2 regions of the Micromonospora sediminimaris genome follow, and region 1 is predicted to be linked to the other one. Evidence: riboswitches for the same ligand, from Rfam matches in the RefSeq annotation. Region 1 holds a riboswitch; the other holds the start of a gene.
The links. Region 1 has a riboswitch for cobalamin ahead of metE (5-methyltetrahydropteroyltriglutamate--homocysteine S-methyltransferase). Riboswitches for the same ligand answer to the same signal wherever they lie in the genome.

Region 1 (9,407 bases):
CTGCCGGTGGACCGGCCCGTTCGGTCGGAGGCGGTGGAAGTAGCCGCCGTTCACCGCCTCCGGATCAGGCATCGTGGCCAGGTGAACCAGCGGCTCGGCGCCCTCGGCGAGAGTGGACAGACCACCCAGCAGCCGGTACCGGACCAGCGCCGCGACCAGCGGGGCTTCCCGGTTGATGTCGGTGGCGGCGATCACCCCCGGGTGGAACGCCATCGCGGTCAGCCCGCTGCCCCGGGTACGCCGGGCCAACTCGCGGGTGAACAGGATGTTCTGCAGCTTCGTCATCCCGTACCGCAGCAGCTCGGACCGTTTGCCGGCACCTTCGAGATCGTCGAGATCGATGCTGCCGAACCGGTGGCCATTGCTGGAGGTGGTGATGACGCGCGCCCGCCCGGCGGTGGTCAACCGGTCCAACAGGAGATTGGTGAGCAGAAACGGGGCCAGGTAGTTGACCTGGAACATCACATCATGACCGTCCTCGGTACGGCTCCGCCTGGTCAGCACGACGCCGGCATTGTTGGCCAGCACGTCGATACAGGGGTAGCGAACCAGGAGGGTGTCGGCGAGCCGGCGTACGTCCGACAGCCGGGTGAAGTCGGCCACCAGCGGCTCGCCGCCCACCTGGCGCGCGACGGCTGCGGTCTTCTCGGGCGACCGGCCCACCACCACCACGGACGCGCCCAGGCACGCCAACCGACGGGCAGCCTCGGCGCCGATACCCGCGCTGGCCCCGGTGATCACGACGGTCCTGCCTGCCAAGATCCGGTCACCCATGGCATCCATCTCCCTGAATGGGACGATGGCCAATCGTAAGAAACCAACAGCACGAACGCCACCGCCAGCGGTGGTCAGGCCGAGCAGGTGATGGAGCCGGGCAGCACCTTGAGCGACTGGCTTGCCGACCACGAGCCGGGCGGTCACTTGTGATCGTTTACCGCCCGGCTCGGTGCGGTCAGCTCCCGCGTACCTCGGCGGCGGCGTCGACCAGGTGCCGCAGGGACGCCTCGACCTCCGGATAGCCGCGCGTCTTGAGGCCGCAGTCCGGATTGACCCACAACCGGCGGGCCGGCACGGCCGCGACCGCCCGGCGCAGTGCCTCGATCACCTCGTCGCGCGGCGGCACCCGGGGGGAATGGATGTCCCACACCCCGGGTCCGACACCCCGGCCGTAGCCGATCGCGGCCAGATCGTCGAGCACCTCCATCTTGGACCGCGATGCCTCGATGCTTGTGACGTCGGCGTCGAGGGCGTCGATGGCGTGGATCACCTCGCCGAACTCCGAGTAGCACAGGTGGGTGTGGATCTGGGTGTCGTCGGCGACACCGCCGGTGGCCAGCCGAAACGCTCCGACGGCCCAGTCCAGGTACGCCTTCTGGTCGGCCTTGCGCAGCGGCAGCGTCTCGCGTAGTGCCGGTTCGTCGACCTGGATGACCCGGATGCCGGCGGACTCCAGGTCGCGGCACTCGTCGCGCAGCGCCAGCGCGACCTGGTCGGCGGTGTCCGCGAGGGGCTGGTCGGTACGGACGAACGACCAGGCCAGGATGGTGACCGGGCCGGTGAGCATGCCCTTGACCGGTTTGCTGGTGAGCGACTGCGCGTAGGTGGACCACTCGACGGTCATCGGTGCCTTGCGGGACACGTCACCGTAGATGATCGGTGGGCGTACGCAGCGGGAGCCGTACGACTGCACCCAGCCGTGCTGCGTGGCGGCGAAACCGTCGAGCTGCTCGCCGAAGTACTGCACCATGTCGTTGCGTTCCGGTTCCCCGTGCACGAGCACGTCCAGACCCAGCTGTTCCTGCAACCGGATGACCTGCGCCACCTCCGCGCGCATCCGCGCCACGTAGCCGGCGTCGTCAAGGCTGCCGGCCCGGTGCGCGGCGCGGGCCCTGCGCAGTTCGGCGGTCTGCGGAAACGACCCGATCGTGGTGGTCGGCAGCTCCGGCAGGCCCAGTCGTTCCTGCTGGCGGGCGGCCCGGTTGCGGTATTCACCGCGCTGCCGGTCGGTGGGACGCAACGCGGCCAGGCGGCCGCGCACGTCGTCGTGACGCCAGGCCGCCGGGGTGGGCGGCAGTGGCGCCGGTAGCGCGGTGGTGCCGTCGCGCAGCGCACGGCCGAGCACGACGATCTCGTCGACCTTCTGCCGGGCGAACGCCAACCGCGCGGACAACCGGGGGTCGAGGTGCGTCTCCGCGGACACGTCGACCGGCACGTGCAGCAGCGAGCAGGACGAGGAGACGGCGACGTGATCGGCGAGCCCGGCGACCGTCGCGCCGGCCGTCACGGCGGCCCGCAGGTCGGTACGCCAGATGTTGCGGCCGTCGACCAGGCCGGCGACGATGGTCCTGCCGCCCAGCGGGCCGGCGGCGGCGAGCCGGTGCAGGTTGCCCGGTCCGGCGACCAGGTCCACGCCGACGGCTTCGACCGGGGTGTCCAGCAGGGCCGGAAGCGCATCCCCGAGGTCACCGAAGTAGGTCGCCACGAAGATCTGCGGTCGGTGTGCGAGTTCACCGAGTCGGGTGTAGGCGCGACGGAGGGCATCGATCTCGGCGGGGCTGCGGTCGGCGGCGTAGGCGGGTTCGTCCAGTTGCACCCAGTCGACACCCGCGTCCGCCAGGGCGGCGAGAATCCGGGCGTACGTCCGGACCAGGTCGTCGAGCCGGGCGAACGGATCGTCTCCCTTGGCCAGCAGCAGGAACGTGGCCGGGCCGACGAACACCGGTCGGGTGGTGACACCCAGGTCGCGAGCCTCGGCGTACTCGTCCAGCGCCTTCGCCGGGTTGGCCGTGAAGACGGTGTCCGGGGCGATCTCCGGCACCAGGTAGTGGTAGTTGGTGTCGAACCACTTCGTCAGCTCCAGCGCCGGCTCGGCGTCGACGCCGCGGGCCATGGCGAAGTAGGTGTCCAGCGCGGACAGGCCCAGCCGGGCGAACCGGTTCGGGACCGCGCCGACGGCGACGGCCGTGTCGAGCATCTGGTCGTAGTAGGAGAAGGTGTTCGACGGGATCGCGTCGAGACGGGCATCGCGCAGCGTCCGCCACACCTGCGCTCGGAGACCGGCAGCGGTGTTGGCCAGCGCCTCGGCGTCGATGGTGCCGGCCCAGTACGCCTCGACAGCCTTCTTCAGCTCACGGTTGACGCCGATGCGTGGATAGCCGAGCACGGTGCTCTGCCCGAATGCGGTACTCACCAAGGGGGTCCTTCCCTCGAAGTGTCCGGCGGACACGGAAGGGGAAGACGGGTACACCTCGGGTACCGGCTTCCGCCCTGGCCCTCCCGAGCGGCCGCCGGCGGCGCACACCGGCGGCGTGCGCAGCACTGGCAGGTCTTCGGACTCGCGGGCATGACACCAGGTCGCCTACTGGCCGTCGCTTCCCAGACCTCACGGTCCAGTGCTTTGTTGACGGCGGTCGTTCCCACTCACCGCTGCGGGGCAGTCCCGGATTCACACCGGGTTCCCTCTTACGACGCCCCACCCACCCGGACGGGACGAACCAGCACCACCGCCATCGTACGGGCCACGCCGCGAGGGCGAATCGGGCGGGTGACGCGCCGCGACGGCGTGTGCCTCGACGTTCGCGGCCACCGGTCGGCGGCGTGCCTCCCGAGGAATGGCTGGTGGTTCGTCGTCCGCAACGACACCACGCCGGCCGTCGGAAAACCGCGCGTCAGGACTGCTCAATCTCCGAGAACAACCCCTTGAACGCGACCTGCGTCCCCACGAGCGTGCCGAAGACGTCAGCGGCAGCAGGCGTCGCGACTGCGTCGGAGGCGTCTTCGTAACTGTCGAAGTAGAGGTCGAGGGTCCGGTAGGCGGGGGTAGCGGTCCCGTCCTCCTTCGGCCACACCTTCGCAGACTCGAGTCGTCGCAGCTTCGGCAGCTTCGCCGCGGTCGCCTTCACGTCCGCGTAGGCACGCTCGAAGTCGTCGGGGGCCGCTGGGTTGTCGATTATGAAAGTGATCTTGGTGGACATGGAAGCCTCCGTTTGTCGTTCGTTCTGGGTCAACGGCTCGGGCTCGCGTTGGCGATACCCGAGCCGCTTCGATCCGGCGTGAACCGCGGCGGAGGAGCGCTCGGCTCCCCGTCAGCGGCCGTACGTCTCCAGCAGTCGCAACCAGACCTCGCTGACCGTCGGGTACGCCGGCACCGCGTGCCACAGTCGGTCCAGCGGGACCTCTCCGACGATGGCGATCGTCGCAGCGTGGATCAGTTCCGCGACGTCTGGACCGGCGAGGGTGAAGCCGACGACCACCTTTCGGTCCTCGTCGACGACCATGCGGGCATGTCCCTTGTAGCCGTCGGCCTGCAGGCTGGCTCCGGCGACGGTTCCCAGGTCGTAGTCCACGACTCGAATCCGTAGTCCGGCCGTCTCGGCCGCAGCCGCGGTCAGCCCCACCGACGCGATCTCCGGGTCGCTGAACACCACCTGCGGCACCGCACGCTCATCGGCGGTCGCGGCGTGCCGCCCCCACCTGCCGTCCTCGACCTTCTCCCCCTTCGCCCGGGCCACGATCGCGTCGCCCACCGCGCGCGCCTGATACTTGCCCTGATGGGTCAGCAGCACCCGCCGGTTCACATCACCCGCGGCATACAGCCACCCGCCTCCGCCGACCACACGCAGCGTGTCGTCGACCGCCAGCCAGGCACCCGGCACCAGTCCCACGCGGTCGAGGCCGATGTCCTGAGTGTTGGGCGTCCGGCCGATCGCCACCAGCACCTCGTCCGCCTCGACCCGCTCGCCGTCGACAGTTGCGATGTGGACGATTCCGCGGTCGTCGCGGTTTACGGAAGCAGCCTCCACGCCGAGGCGTACCGACACACCGGCCTCGCGCAACGACTCCGTGACCAACTCGCTGGCGAACGGCTCCGCCGACGGCAGCACACCGTCCCGGGCAAGCACCTCCACCGACGACCCCAGAGCGGCGAAGGCGGTCGCCATCTCGGTCGCCACCACGCCGCCACCGATGATGGCGAGCCGACGGGGAACCGACCCGGCCGAGGCAGCCTCGCGGCTGGACCACGGCGCCGCCGCACGCAGACCCGGAATGTCCGGCAACAGCGCGCTGCTGCCGGTCGCGACGACCACCGCGTGCCGCGCGGTCAGCCTGGTCGTGACACCGTCCACGCCGGTCACCTCGACAACGCGGGCGGAAGCGATCCGCCCCTGGCCACGGTGCAGGGCGATACCGGCCGACTCCAGCCAGGAAACCTGCCCGTCGTCCCGCCAATGGGATGCGAAGGAGTCGCGCCGGCCGAGCACCGCAGCCGCATCCAGGTTGCCCGTCACAGCCTCCCGAGCACCCGGCAGTTGGCGAGCCGCCCGCAACGCGGACGCGCTGCGCAGCAACGCCTTGGTGGGCATACAGGCCCAGTACGAGCACTCCCCACCGACCAGTTCCCGCTCGACGATGGCGGCGGTCAGCCCGCCCCGCACGACCCGGTCGGCAACGTTCTCCCCGACCGGACCGGCACCGATCACGACGACGTCGTACTCAAGTGAGGTCATGTCAGTTTCCCTTCGCGGCACGGCCGAGACGGACGGCCGCGATCAGGAAGAAGACGGCGCCGGGAATGGCGTAGCCAGCCGCGTTGATCAGCGACGGGTGATCCGCGGCGGCTGCGACGATGAAGGAGCCACCAGCCAGCACCGAGATGCCGCCGCTGATGATCATTGGCCACTGGCCGCCCATCCGCCGACGGGTGACACCTACGATCAACTGGACCAGACCGGCGACGATCGCCCAGGCACCCCAGACCCGCAGGACCGCGGGAACGCCGGACGCCCCGGCGACACCCACTCCTACCGCCGCGACGAGGCTCACCGCGATGTTCACATAGAGCAGGGCCGGCGAGCCGGTGGCCCTTGACGAACGAAGGTCGTAGCTGGCGGCACCGACGTCGAACAACGGATAGAGCACGAACAGCGCCACCGCGAGCGGACCGATCTCCTTGGCGGTGGCGATCGTCACCCCGGCCCACACGATGGCGAACGCGAAGCGGATGAAGTACAGCCGCCGCAGCGCGGAGGCAGCCTCGGAGATACCGGGCGAAGCAGCAATGGTGGTCACGGGTGACCCTTTCAACGGAGAGGTGGTAGACCGAACGTTCTGTCTCTACAAGCATGCCAGGGGCGGCCGGCACCGTCAAGACCGAACGTTCTATCCGCCACCTCGGGTATCGCGCGACTACCGCACGCCACGGCTCTCGCCGAAAGCCCGCCCCCTTCGTCGCCACATCGGGCCACGCGCCGTCATCGACGTGGCGCTGTTGGCCCCTGAGGTCGCTCGCTTCCCTCAGACCGAACGTTCTGTTCGTTATGGTGGAGGGCATGACACGTGGCAAACCCGACAATCGGCCCTCCGAGGCGCGCCTCCGGCTGCTCGCCACGGCAACCAGGATCTTCTACTCGGAGGGCATCCACTCCGTCGGTGTCGACCGGATCATCGCCGAGGCGAAGGTGACCCGGGCGACCTTCTACCGGCACTTCCCGAGCAAAGACGACCTCATTCTCGCCTACCTACGCGAAGTCCATGAGATGGAGCGCGGCACGGTCGACGCGGCCATCGCCAACGATTCATCACCCGTCGACCCGCTCCTGGCCATTGCCGGTTCCATAGCTCAGAACATCCAGTCCCCCGGCTTCCGTGGCTGCGCCTTCCTGAACGCCGCGGCGGAGTATCCCGACATGGAACACCCCGTGCGCCAAGAGATAATCGCCCACCGGCAATGGTTTCTGGACACGCTCAGCAAGCTGATGGCGCAGGTTCACCCGGAAACAGCGGACCCGGCCGCGCGCCGTTTCGTCATGCTCCGCGACGGCGCCATGGCAGCCGGATGCCTCTTCGACCCCGCGTTGGTGTCCGAGACATTCCTGCACGGCGTCGAGGACCTTCTTCAGCCGAGCGCCGATCGACCGTCGACCGAATCCATCGACTGACCGGGCCGCGCCGGGTCCAGCCGGCGACCGGCGGCGTTTGGATCGCCGCCTGGCCCTCGCCGCGACACCGCCAACGTTTCCTGAAAATCGCACTGGCGTAGATGCCGGGCGAAGAACTCGGCCGCGCCTTCCCCTGCGTACCAGGGAACACCAGTGTGTCCGCCCATGTTTGCGTGCAGCGTCTTCTCCTTCGAGCCGAAGGCGTCGAACAGCTTGAGGGCCGCCTGTCGGTCGTTCCCTTCATCGTCCCACTGCAACAGCACGTGCAGCGGAATGGTGACCTTTCGGGCCTGCTCGAAGATGACGCGCGGCACGAAACTCCCGGCGAAGAAGCCGGCAGCCACGATGCGCGGCTCCACCACCGCAAGCCGGATGCCGACGGAGATCACTCCCCCCGAGTACCCGACCGGGCCGCCGATCTCGGGCAGCGACAGGAGAGCATCCAGGGCGGCCTGGGACTCCGGGACCGCCTTGTCGACGAGCGGGAGGATGAGGGCATCGATGATCTCGTCGTCGACCGGCTGGCCGGCCTCCAGCGCCCGGCGCAGGTCGACGCGGGACTGTTCGATCGCGTCCCATCGGGGCCGGTGACCGCTGCCGGGCAGCTCGATCGCGGCTGCGGCGAACCCATCCGCCACGGTACGCCGAGCCCGCGCCACCAGACGTGGGTACATCCTGCCGAGCCCGAGTGGAGGGTGGCCGAGCAGCACCAGCGGGACCGGCGCTGTCGCGGATGCGGGTGTCCACAGGATGCCGGGGATCTCGCCGAGAGTGAACTCGCGTTCGACGACGCCGTCATCGAGGTGTCGTGCAGAGGTGAATCGCATGGTCGTGCCTTTCGGGAGTGCTCGTGGACGGCGCTCCCGGACGACCTATCGCCCGACCGTGACTGCGGGGAGAGCACCCATGTCGAAAACGTTCACGGGTATCACCTCCTCGGGCTCTGGCACGGCCTCCGGCAACCTAGCAGCGGGCCGCTACGGGCCGCCGCGCATTTTCTGCGCCGCACCGCGCTCACCGGATGCTGCGGATACCTAGCATCAGCAGCCCGGATGCCACCGCGCACAGCGATCCGAAGACGAACAGCGCCGGATAACCGCCGAACCAGGTGATCAGCGCACCGGCCACCGCTCCGGCCAGCAGCTGGGGCAAGCCGGTGGCCACCTGCAGGATGCCCAGGTCACGGCCCTCGCTGTCGGCATCGGGCAGGACCAGGGACATGACCGCCAGGTCGACCGCGAAGTAGGTGCCGATCGAGGCGCCCAGACAGGCAGCGTAGATCAGCATTCCGGTCCAGCTGGGCATCGCCAGGGGAATGGTCATCGACGCGGCGACGCCGAGGGCGCTCACCCCGACGACCATCTTCCGACGATCCACCTTGTCCGCGATCCAGCCCGTGAGGCCAGCCACGACCACCCACACCAGGATGCTCAGTGTCAGCATGGTGGTCACCGCAGCGGCCACATCGCCGCCGGGCACGTTCTCGGAGCCGATGTAGTCCTGCAAGGTGTAGAAAAGGTAGCCGCTGACCACGTAGTAGGACGCGAAGAGCATGAACCGGCTCGCGAATGCCAACCGGAAGTCGCGGGCGGCGAAGGCGGCGAAGAACGAGCGCAGCCGCTCCCCGAGACGCCAGCGCTCACGCACAGGGAGCGGCAGGCCCCGCGCCGACCCTTCCCGGGCCCCGACCAACAGCAGCACGGTGGTGACCAGCAGCACCCCGGCGATGACGGCATAGGCGGTCAGTTGGCTCATCCGGCTGGCGATCTGAACGCCCAGCACGACGCCGGCCGGGGTGCCCATCCCGATGACTCCCGCAGCCAGGCCACGGCGGTCATCGGGAATCCGGTCGGGCAGGATCGCGGTGATCGCGCCGGAGTAGAGGTTCGCCGCGAACCACAACACCATTGTGGTCGCGATCAGCCCCAGCAGGCTGTCGGCCAGGCCCAGGAGGATGCAGGCGACAGCCGAGACCACCGCGGCCCCGGCGATCCAGGGTGTCCGACGTCCGAACCGGGAACGCGTACGGTCGGACAGCGCGCCACCGAGCGGAATCGCCACCATCGTCGCGACGGCGGCGAGCGTGTTGAGCAGGGCGAGGTTGCCGACCTTCGACGCCGGGTCCACCGCCTCGACCTGCGCCGGGAGGATGACCGCCGAGATGCCGTTGAAAAGCGCGTACATGGCCGCCGTGGCCGGAAAGAGCAGGATCAGCAGGCGGCCGACACGCGGCCGGGACGCCGGTGCGTGCGGGGGGCGGCGCAAATCAGTCACGAGGTCTCCGGCCGGTCGAGCGAAGTAAGGATCATGCCATCAGTCGCGCGTCGGGCTCCGACCGGCGTGGGTGATATCGTCCGCCTGTGGCAGGAGCTCCGTACCGTTTCGACGGGTTCGAGCTTGACACCTCCCGCTACGAACTCCGGCTCACAGGCAAGCGCGTCCCGCTGGAGCCGAGGGCCTTCGACGTGC
Region 2 (9,407 bases), on a different contig from region 1:
GCACGAGGTTGTTGGCCACGATGGTGTCGCCGGTGGCGAAGAACGCGACCAGCCGGGACACCAGGTGCTGCTCCGCCGGGGACAGCTTCGCCAGGTCGGCAAGGTCGGAATGCAGGTCGACCTCCTCGACGGTCCAGGTGTTCTTGATGGCGTCCTTGAACCTGTCGAAGAACTGCGGGTAGCGCATGGGCCGCAGGGTCAGGTCCATGCCGGGGTCGAGCAGCATCTGCCGCTGGCCGGTGTCGGGTTCGGAAACAGTTGTCACTGGCATGCCTCGCAGCTCTCGGGGTTTTCCAGGGAGCAGGCCAACGCCTCGTCGTCGCTGACCGCGACGATCGGCCTGGCCGCCGGGGTGACGGCGACGGTGGCCTGCTGGATCCGGGTCGCCGGACGCGACCGCAGGTAGTAGGTGGTCTTCAGCCCGGCCTTCCAGGCGTACAGGTACATCGAGGAGAGCTTGCCGATGGTCGGCGCGCTCAGGAACAGGTTCAGCGACTGCGACTGGTCGATGAACGGGGCGCGGGCGGCGGCCAGGTCGATCAGCGCCCGCTGCGGCAGCTCCCACGCAGTACGGAACAGCTCCCGCACCTCCTCGGGCAGCTCGGCGATGCCCTGCACCGACCCCTCGGCCCGCTTGATCTGCTCCCGGATCGGCGCGGTCCACAGCCCGCGCGCCTTCAACTCCCGCACAAGGTACGTGTTGATCTGGAGGAACTCGCCGGACATCGTCTCCCGCTTGAACAGGTTGGACACCTGCGGCTCGATGCACTCGTAGCACCCGGCGATCGAAGCGATCGTGGCGGTCGGTGCGATCGCCACCAGCAGCGAGTTGCGCAGGCCGTGGCGGGCGATCTGCTCGCGCAGCGCGGTCCACCGCGACGCCTGCGTCACCTCCGCGCCCCACAGGTCGGGATGCAACTCACCCTTCGCGGCGCGGGTTTCGGCGTACGCGGGGTGTGGGCCGAACCGCTCGGCGAGCCCGGCCGACGTCTCCAGCGCGGTCAGGAAGATCTCCTCCTGGACCCGGGTCGACAACTCCCGGGCCGGCGCCGAGTCGAACGGCAGGCGCAGGGTGAACAAGGCGTCCTGTAGCCCCATCAGGCCGAGCCCGACCGGACGCCAGCGCGGGTTCGACACCGCCGTCTGCTCGGCCGGGTAGTAGTTGATGTCGATCACCCGGTCGAGGAACACCACGGCCGTGCGTACCGTGGCGCGCAGCTTCTCCCAGTCGACACCGTCGGCGGTGACGTGCGCGCCCAGGTTGACCGACCCGAGGTTGCACACGGCCGTCTCGGTGTCGCTGTTGACCTCCAGGATCTCCGTGCACAGGTTCGACAGGTGGATCGTGTTGCCGGGCGCACCGGTCTGGTTGGACAGCCGGTTCGCCGCGTCCTTGAACGTCATCCACCCGTTGCCGGTCTGCGCGAGCGTACGCATCATCCGGCCGTACAGGTCGCGGGCCTTGACCGTCCGGACGGCCTTCTTCTCCGCGGCCCGGTACGCCTCGTCGAACGCCTCGCCGAACAGGTCCGGCAGCTCGGGTGCGTCCGACGGGTCGATAAGCGACCAGTCGCCGTCCGCCTCGACCCGGCGCATGAACTCGTCCGGGATCCAGTTGGCCAGGTTCAGGTTGTGGGTACGCCGGGACTCCTCCCCGGTGTTGTCCCGCAACTCCAGGAACTCCTCGATGTCCGGGTGCCACGGCTCCAGGTACACGCAGGCCGCGCCCTTGCGCCGGCCACCCTGGTTGACCGCCGCCACCCCCGCGTCGAGGGTCTTGAGGAACGGCACGATGCCGTTGGAGCGGCCGTTGGTGCCCCGGATCAACGCGCCCCGGCCCCGGACCCGTGACCAGGAGATGCCGATGCCGCCGGAGAACTTCGACAGCTTCGCCACCTGGTGGTAACGCTCGTAGATCGAGTCGAGTTCGTCGCGCGGCGAGTCGACAAGGAAACACGACGACATCTGGGTGTGCCGGGTGCCCGAGTTGAACAGCGTCGGTGAACTCGGCAGGTAGGCCAGGCTCGACATCAGCCGGTAGAACCCGATCGCCTCGCCGGGCGTCTGCGACAGCCCGCAGGCCACCCGCAGCAGCCAGTACTGCGGTGTCTCCACCACCAGGCGGGTCTGCGGATGCCGCAGCAGGTAGCGGTCCGCGACGGTACGCAGTCCGAAGTACTCGAACCGCAGGTCACCGTCCGGGTCGACCGCGTCGTCCAGCTTGCGGGCGTTGCGGGCCACGAACTCCGCGGTAGCGTCTCCGATCAGCCCCAGGCCGTGGGCGTACCGGATGGACTGGCTGAAGCTGGCCACCTGCTGCCCACGGACCTCCTTGTCCACGTACGCGGCCAGCAGCCGCGCCGCCAGCTTCGAGTACTGCGGCTCCGTACCGATCAGTTCGGCGGCCGTCTGGATGGACAGCTTGTCCAGTTCAGCGGTGGTGGCCCCGTCGTACAGGCCGCTGATGGTCTTGGTGGCCACCCGCAGCGGATCGACCTCGTCGAGGTCGGTCACCCACCGCTCCACCGCCCGGACGATCTTGTTGACGTCCACCGGTTCCGTGGCGCCGTCGCGTTTGCGGACCTGCATCACCTGCCGGCGCTGCTCCGACACACCTGCGTCGGAGGCCGGCATCTCCCGCACGACCGTCACGTCTCTCTCCTCGCGCCGTCTACTGGGGCCTCGGACACGCGGGGAGGACGCCACGGGATCCGCGCAGGCGGCACGGCCCGTTCATGGCGTCGGCCGTCCCACGCGGCCTGCGGCCGCCGCCCACGAGTGCGGGCGGCGTGCTGGCAGGTCTTCGGACTCGTGGGCGTGCTCGCGCGCTCCTACTGGCCGTCGCTTCCCAGGCCGGGGCCCAGTGCTGTGTGACGGCTGTCGTTCCCACTCACCGCTGCGGGGCAGCCCCGGATTTCCACCGGGTTCCCTCTTGCCTCGGCCGCCCCGGATGGGCGCCGAACCAGCTACGGGTGACACCATATATGGGCGACGCGCGAACGCAAGACACCAGATGGTGTGTCGGCGTGTCCGTGCAACAGATCTCACACCCGGCTACCGCCGTCCGGCCGTTCCGCGCTTGACCGGTCTCCGGCAGGCGGGCGTACGCAAAGGACGGCGGATGCGACGGGGTGCCGATCGTCGGTCACATCCCGGCGCGGCTACCCGTCCCGCACGCGCACCGCAGCCACGCGAGGAACCGGGTCGTCAGCTCGCCGGGATCCTCGCGCGGCAGGTCGTCCAACGCCGCCGTCAACAAGGCACCCGCGTACATCGACAGGCCCACCCGGTCCCGGCCGTACGCCTCGGCGAGCCGCACCCGCGCCGGGGCGCACGGCCACGGCGGTTCGCCCTCGCAGCTGGCGCACGTCCACTCCGGCCGCCGCGGCAGGTGCTCGTCGGCGAGCCGGGCGGGCAGGGCGTCGGCGGCCCGGCCGATTCGCACCGCCTCGGCGGCCATCGCGTCCCGATAGCTGACGGCACGCCCAGTCATGCCGGCCACTGGGCGTTGCGCCGGGCCTGGTCGAGCAGGCGTTGCCGGGCGGCCTCCTGCTCGACGGTCTCCCGCCACTGCCCGCCGTCCGTCAGCGGTATCGGCCGCCGCCGCAGCCACCACCAGAACCTGCGCCACCTGCTCACGCCATCACCTCCGCCGAAGTTCGGGGACGGGGGCGGCGGTACGTGGGGGCGCACCGCCACCACCCACAAGAATCGTGCGATGGCCGTGGGCACTCAGGGCAGGTGCGAGGCGTCCGGCGTCCTGTCCGGGACGGTTGACGGACAGCTCAGCCGGTGGCGACCGCGAGTGCCTGCCGATACTCCTGCGTCCATGCGGCGTCCCGCTGGTCAGGCGGCAACCCGGCCAACCCGGCCCGCAGATTGTCGATGCCGGCCGACGTGTCGCCGAGCGCCAGATAGGCCAGCCCGAGACCCATCCTGCTGAACGTGGGCGTCAGCCAGTAGGCCAGGACCGGTGCCTGCTCGCGCTCGGCCGCCTCGGTGAGGTCGCTGGCCTCACCGAGGAGCCCTGCCGCTGAGCGCCGATCGCCGAGCAGCGCGTACCCGTGGGCGGCCTGGACCGCGTCGCCGACGCGTTGCAGGGCCGTCGCCCCGGGTGTGTGGTACGCGGTCAGGAAATGGCGCACGATGCCGCGCGGGTTGCCTCGCTGCCGCTCCAGGTAGCCTCGGAAGTTCTCCACCTGCGCCGCGAGCGGGCCACTCTCAACGGCGTCGGCCTGCCTGGCGGCCTCGATCAGCACCTGTATCGCCTCGCCGTCGTTGCGGGCTTCGGCATGCAACCAGCCGACGAACTGCGTCCACTCCGCCACCAACTCGTGCAGCTGGCCGGCGTACGGCCCGGCGGCCCGCTCGGCGAGTTGCTGCATAGTGGACCGCTGCGCCACCATGGCCGGCAGTGTCACCGGAGCCGGCAGGACGTCGTCAAGGCGGCGTTGCGCAGCCAGCACCTCGGCGAGCAGCCGCACCGCGGCGGCGTCGAGGCGGGTCGGTTCGGCGAGCACGTACGCCAGGCGGTCATCGTCGTCGGGGGTGGTCACGGTCGGCGCATCGACGACCATCGCGGCCAACTTCCCGCCGGCCTGCAACGTGTCGTCGAGGTGCGCGGCGAGTTCCCGGGACGGTCGGGTACGGCCCGTCTCAAGGTCGTGCACGTAGCTCTTGCCAACGTACGCAAGGCGTGCCAAAACGCGCAGTGACAGGCCACGGACACGTCGAAGTCGGGCAAGCTCAGCGGGGAACCGTGGGGCAACGATGGTGCGCGCACTCGGCGGCATGGCGAAGCTCCCAGGTGGAGGACTGTGCGGCGATCCGCTGGCCTCCACACCAGCGAGCCGCCACAATCGACGGTACCCGGCTCCGACGTGCAGCGGCAGGAGCTGCCGGACGAGCCAGGCCGTGTCGGGGACATGCGACTTGCGCGGACCTGTCGAATCCGGTCGTCGGCGACGGGACGGTCCCGCGTCATCGTCACCGACCTCAAACCCAGCCGAGGTCGCAGGTCGACGCTGCGCTGCGATCGTCAGAGCATGGTCGCTCGAACGCGCGCGAGGACACGGCGGATCGTCGCCACGCTGGCCGCCACACTGCTCGTGCTGACCGCGCTGACCGCCTGCACCCCAGAGATCAAGGGCATCACCGGCCTCACCGTGGATGCTGACGGCCGGCTGCTCGCGGCACTGGCCTGGTGTGCGGACAAGCCGCCGGACGTGATTGTCCTTACCGCCGCAAGGGCGGTCTCGCCCACCCCGTCCGGCGTTCCGGTCCCTTCCGCGAACTGGCCGAGTTGGCCAGGCCGGGACTATGACGTACCCCGGGACGCGACCTCGCCGGCCACCGTCCAACTGCCGGGATTCCCGTCCGATCCTGCCCCTGATCGGCGCGCCGCCTTCCGCATGTACGGCGTCGCCGACAACAGCAGCTTCACCACCCACGCGGTGACCTTCCGGCTCCCCGAACTGGCCGGTCTGCGACCAGGCTCGGTCATGACCACCGCCATCGTGAGCAACGACGAGGTACCGAGGTACGTCTCCCTTGACGAGTTCGCGCGCCTCGGCAGGGCCGAGTGCTGACCTCGCGCAGTTCTGCCACCCTGACCGGGTGAAACCCAACCTGGCGAGAATCTCAGGAAAGCAGGACCGACTCGCGGAGGAGATCCTCGCCCGCGCACCGCGACACATCGAGCAGAGCTTCGTGAACTCCCTCGACCCCGCCGCCGCGCTCGCCCTCGGCCGCTACGGCGCCCGCCTCGCCACCCTGGCGTTGCGACAGAACTCCGTCGATCTGCTACGCCGCTCGGTACTGGCGACCAGCCTCGCCCGATGTCTTGCGTCCGATGACGACCGAGACTTCATGGTGGCTCTGGCGGTGCCGTGGATCGTGGCACGGCAGCTCGGAGAAGACCCGGCCGAGGTATTCGCCATGGTCGGCGACAGCCTGCCGGACGGGCCGGTCGCCAGACTGGTCCACACCTTCGGTGCCCGTACCGACATCAGCCTGGAAGCCTTCGGCTGGGAATTGGTGACGACAGCCGACGGCCCGGACTTCCGGCCGGCGTCCTGATCACAGAAGCACCTCGGTAGTGCCGGCTTGCGCCTGGCCGACGGCCTGAGCGATGGCGAGGGTGTGCTGATACTCGCGCCACTGGGCCAATATGCCGTGGCTGGTCCGCAGTACCCCGATGAACAGCGCCGAGGCGGTTACCCCGGTCGCCGTGTGTGTGCCGACCAGTTCGTACTCGACCACGATCACGTCGGGGTCGCCGGTCTCGTGCACGACCACGTTGCGGCAGCCGCCGCAGGTGACCGCAGCCATGTTCAGTGCGGCGACGACCAATCTGGCGTCGTGGTGGGCGCGCCGGAAGTGGTACGGCGAGTGTATGAACTGGGAGCACGCCAGCACACGCGCAAATGGGGCAATGGGTTGCCTGCGCAGCGCGAAAACAGCACCGGTGTGCCGCCGGACGTTCGTCTATGCTCGCTCGTATTTCCTGCAACTGCCGAGCGGTGGAGAGGGAGAGCCATGTCGGACTGGTTGGACTTGTTGGAACGGGGGTCCTGGTTTGCGGCGATAGCAGGTACGCTGGTCGCTGTCATCGTGGCCGTACAAGCGTCGAACACCTCCTCTCGGATGAAATCGACGCTGGATATGGCGAGGCCCTTTGTCCGCGCGCTGGCGCTCTCCCTGGACAAGCCAGAAATCCTGGCCGCATACGAATCCGAGTGTACGACCGCCAAGGAGATCCTGCGCAAGAAGACGCGCCGCAGGCTCGGTGTGGCAGGAGTGGTACTTGGCATCCCGGCATTTTCGGTAACCGCTGCCTTACTTCTTCCTGAGGTTCCTAATCGCACCGAGATGCGGTTCTCCATCGGCGACGCAGCACAGCAGGAATGCACGACCGGCGGTCTGAACTTCGCAATGCATACCACCTGCACCAATCGCTGGCTCCTTGACTCGCCAGGGCAGGCAATCCAGGCACAGGCCACCCTCTCGGGTCCGGCACGCCAGAGAGATCTGAGCATCGTCGTTGATGGCTGCTCGGACCGCGCGCAGGTTCGGTGGGAGCTACTCGCCGATGGCGAAACTCTCGGCAATGGCGTGGCTGGTTCTGGGAGCCAGGAACAGGAACTGCGCGTGCCTAAGGGCAAGTCATCGCTCACCATCCGAGCCGAGCGAATCGATGATAACTCGTGCTCCGCAGAACTCGTCGTCGAGGCCATCCAGTGGCCCTAGTACTTCAGTAGGAGATCCGTTTCCGGGCTCGGTGGGGTCATGTCGGGTGTAGTGACTGATCTTGGCTTTGGTTTGGTGCCGGCCTCGGAAGATGGACCACACGATGACGTTGCCGACGCGTCGGGTGGGTTCTGGTTCAACGCCTACCGCAGGTGTTGGAAGTGCAGGTCACGGCACCTGCGGGCGTCACTTGGCGTTGAAGTAGCTGGCCTCGGGATGGTGGACGACGATGGCGTCGGTGGCCTGCTCCGGCATCAGCTGGAACTCCTCCGACAGCTGCACACCGATCCGCTCGGCGCCGAGCAGCTCCACGATCTTCGCCCGGTCCTCCAGGTCGGGGCAGGCCGGGTAGCCGAACGCGTACCGGCAGCCGCGGTAGTCGGTGCCCAGCAGGCCGGCCAGGTCGGCCGGGTCGTCGTCGGCGACGGTACGGCCGTCGGGCAGCCGCAGCTCGGCCCGGACCCGCTTGTGCCAGTACTCGGCGAGGGCCTCGGTGAGTTGCACCGACAGGCCGTGCACCTCCAGGTAGTCGCGGTACTCGTTGCGGGCGAACAGCTTCGCCGCGTACTCGCTGACCGGCTGGCCCACGGTGACCAACTGCAACGCGACGACGTCCAGTTCCTCGCCGCGCGGGCGGAAGAAGTCGGCCAGGCACAGCCGCCGCTCCTGCCGCTGCCGGGGGAAGGTGAACCGGGCCCGCTCGGCGTGCCCGTTCTCGTCCAGGACCACCAGGTCGTTGCCCTCGGAGTAGGCCGGGAAGTAGCCGTACACCACGGCCGCCTCCAACACCTGATCGGCGATCAGCCGGTCCAACCAGTAGCGCAGCCTAGGCCGGCCCTCGGTCTCCACAAGCTCCTCGTACGACGGGCCCTTGCCACCGCGCGCACCGCGCAGCCCCCACTGGCCCATGAAGGTGGCCCGCTCGTCCAACAGTGCCGCGTAGTCGGCCAGCGGCACCCCCTTGACCACCCGGGTGCCGTGGAACGGTGCGACCGGCACCGGCACGTCGACCGCGACGTCGGAGCGTACCGAGGTGTCATGCAGTTCCGGCAGCGACTCGGCGACCACCGCACGCTGCCGTTCCCGGCGGGCCCGCCGGGCAGCCAGGGCCGCCTCCCGCTCGGGGTCCACCACCGGGGCACCGCCGCGCTTGGCGACCATCACCCGGTCCATCAGGGAGAGTCCCTCGAAGGCGTCGCGGGCGTAGTGCACCTGGCCGGGGAACATCGACCGCAGGTCGTCCTCGACGTACGCCCGGGTCAGCGCGGCGCCACCGAGCAGGACCGGCCAGCGCTCCGCGACCCCGCGCGACGCCATCTCGACCAGGTTCTCCTTCATGATGACGGTGCTCTTGACCAGCAGACCCGACATGCCGATGGCGTCGGCGCGGTGCTGCTCGGCGGCATCGAGGATGGCGGAGATCGGCTGCTTGATGCCGATGTTCACCACGTCGTAGCCGTTGTTGGACAGGATGATGTCGACCAGGTTCTTGCCGATGTCGTGTACGTCGCCCTTGACGGTCGCGAGCACGATGCGACCCTTGCCGCCGTCGTCGGCCTTCTCCATGTGCGGTTCGAGGTACGCCACCGCGGTCTTCATCACCTCGGCCGACTGCAACACGAACGGCAGCTGCATCTGACCGGAGCCGAACAGCTCACCGACGACCTTCATGCCGTCCAGCAGGATGTCGTTGATGATGAGCAGCGGGGCGGTGCCGGCCGCCATCGCCGCGTCGAGGTCGGCTTCCAGGCCGTTGCGCTCCCCGTCGATGATCCGCCGCTTGAGCCGCTCGTTGAGCGGCAGGGCCGCCAACTCCTCGGCCCGGGTGGCACGCGCCGAGGCGGCGTCCACGCCTTCGTACAGCTCGATGAACCGCTGCAACGGGTCGTAGCCCTCGCGGCGGCGGTCGTAGACCATGTCGAGGGCGACCTCGCGCTGCTCGTCGGGGATCTTCGACATCGGCAGGATCTTGCTGGCGTGCACGATCGCCGAGGTGAGCCCGGCCTGCACGCACTCGTGCAGGAAGACCGAGTTGAGCACCTGACGGGCGGCGGCGTTGAGTCCGAAGGAGACGTTGGAGATGCCGAGGGTGAAGTTGATCCCGGGGTAGCGTCGGGCGATCTCACGGATCGCCTCGATGGTCTCCATGGCGTCCCGGC

Region 2: linked by a shared signal. The riboswitch ahead of Vse01_RS00075 (ribonucleoside-diphosphate reductase subunit alpha) and the one ahead of metE (5-methyltetrahydropteroyltriglutamate--homocysteine S-methyltransferase) in region 1 are both predicted to bind cobalamin.

Annotation. Positions count from the first base shown of each region.
Region 1 covers NZ_BOPD01000006.1:175,719-185,125, forward strand. The annotation lists gene Vse01_RS03720 (SDR family NAD(P)-dependent oxidoreductase) at 1-774, opposite strand, end outside; gene metE (5-methyltetrahydropteroyltriglutamate--homocysteine S-methyltransferase) at 953-3,190, opposite strand; cobalamin riboswitch at 3,304-3,514, opposite strand; gene Vse01_RS03730 (EthD domain-containing protein) at 3,669-3,974, opposite strand; gene Vse01_RS03735 (dihydrolipoyl dehydrogenase family protein) at 4,086-5,507, opposite strand; gene Vse01_RS03740 (hypothetical protein) at 5,509-6,069, opposite strand; gene Vse01_RS03745 (TetR/AcrR family transcriptional regulator) at 6,330-6,938, shown strand; gene Vse01_RS03750 (dienelactone hydrolase family protein) at 6,896-7,765, opposite strand; gene Vse01_RS03755 (MFS transporter) at 7,953-9,212, opposite strand; gene Vse01_RS03760 (AAA family ATPase) at 9,299-9,407, shown strand, end outside.
Region 2 covers NZ_BOPD01000002.1:7,558-16,964, reverse strand. The annotation lists gene Vse01_RS00080 (ribonucleotide-diphosphate reductase subunit beta) at 1-271, opposite strand, end outside; gene Vse01_RS00075 (ribonucleoside-diphosphate reductase subunit alpha) at 262-2,634, opposite strand; cobalamin riboswitch at 2,778-2,982, opposite strand; gene Vse01_RS00070 (hypothetical protein) at 3,146-3,493, opposite strand; gene Vse01_RS00065 (hypothetical protein) at 3,490-3,639, opposite strand; gene Vse01_RS00060 (helix-turn-helix domain-containing protein) at 3,786-4,793, opposite strand; gene Vse01_RS00055 (hypothetical protein) at 5,046-5,588, shown strand; gene Vse01_RS00050 (hypothetical protein) at 5,617-6,078, shown strand; gene Vse01_RS00045 (nuclear transport factor 2 family protein) at 6,079-6,330, opposite strand; gene Vse01_RS00040 (hypothetical protein) at 6,538-7,248, shown strand; gene metH (methionine synthase) at 7,435-9,407, opposite strand, start outside.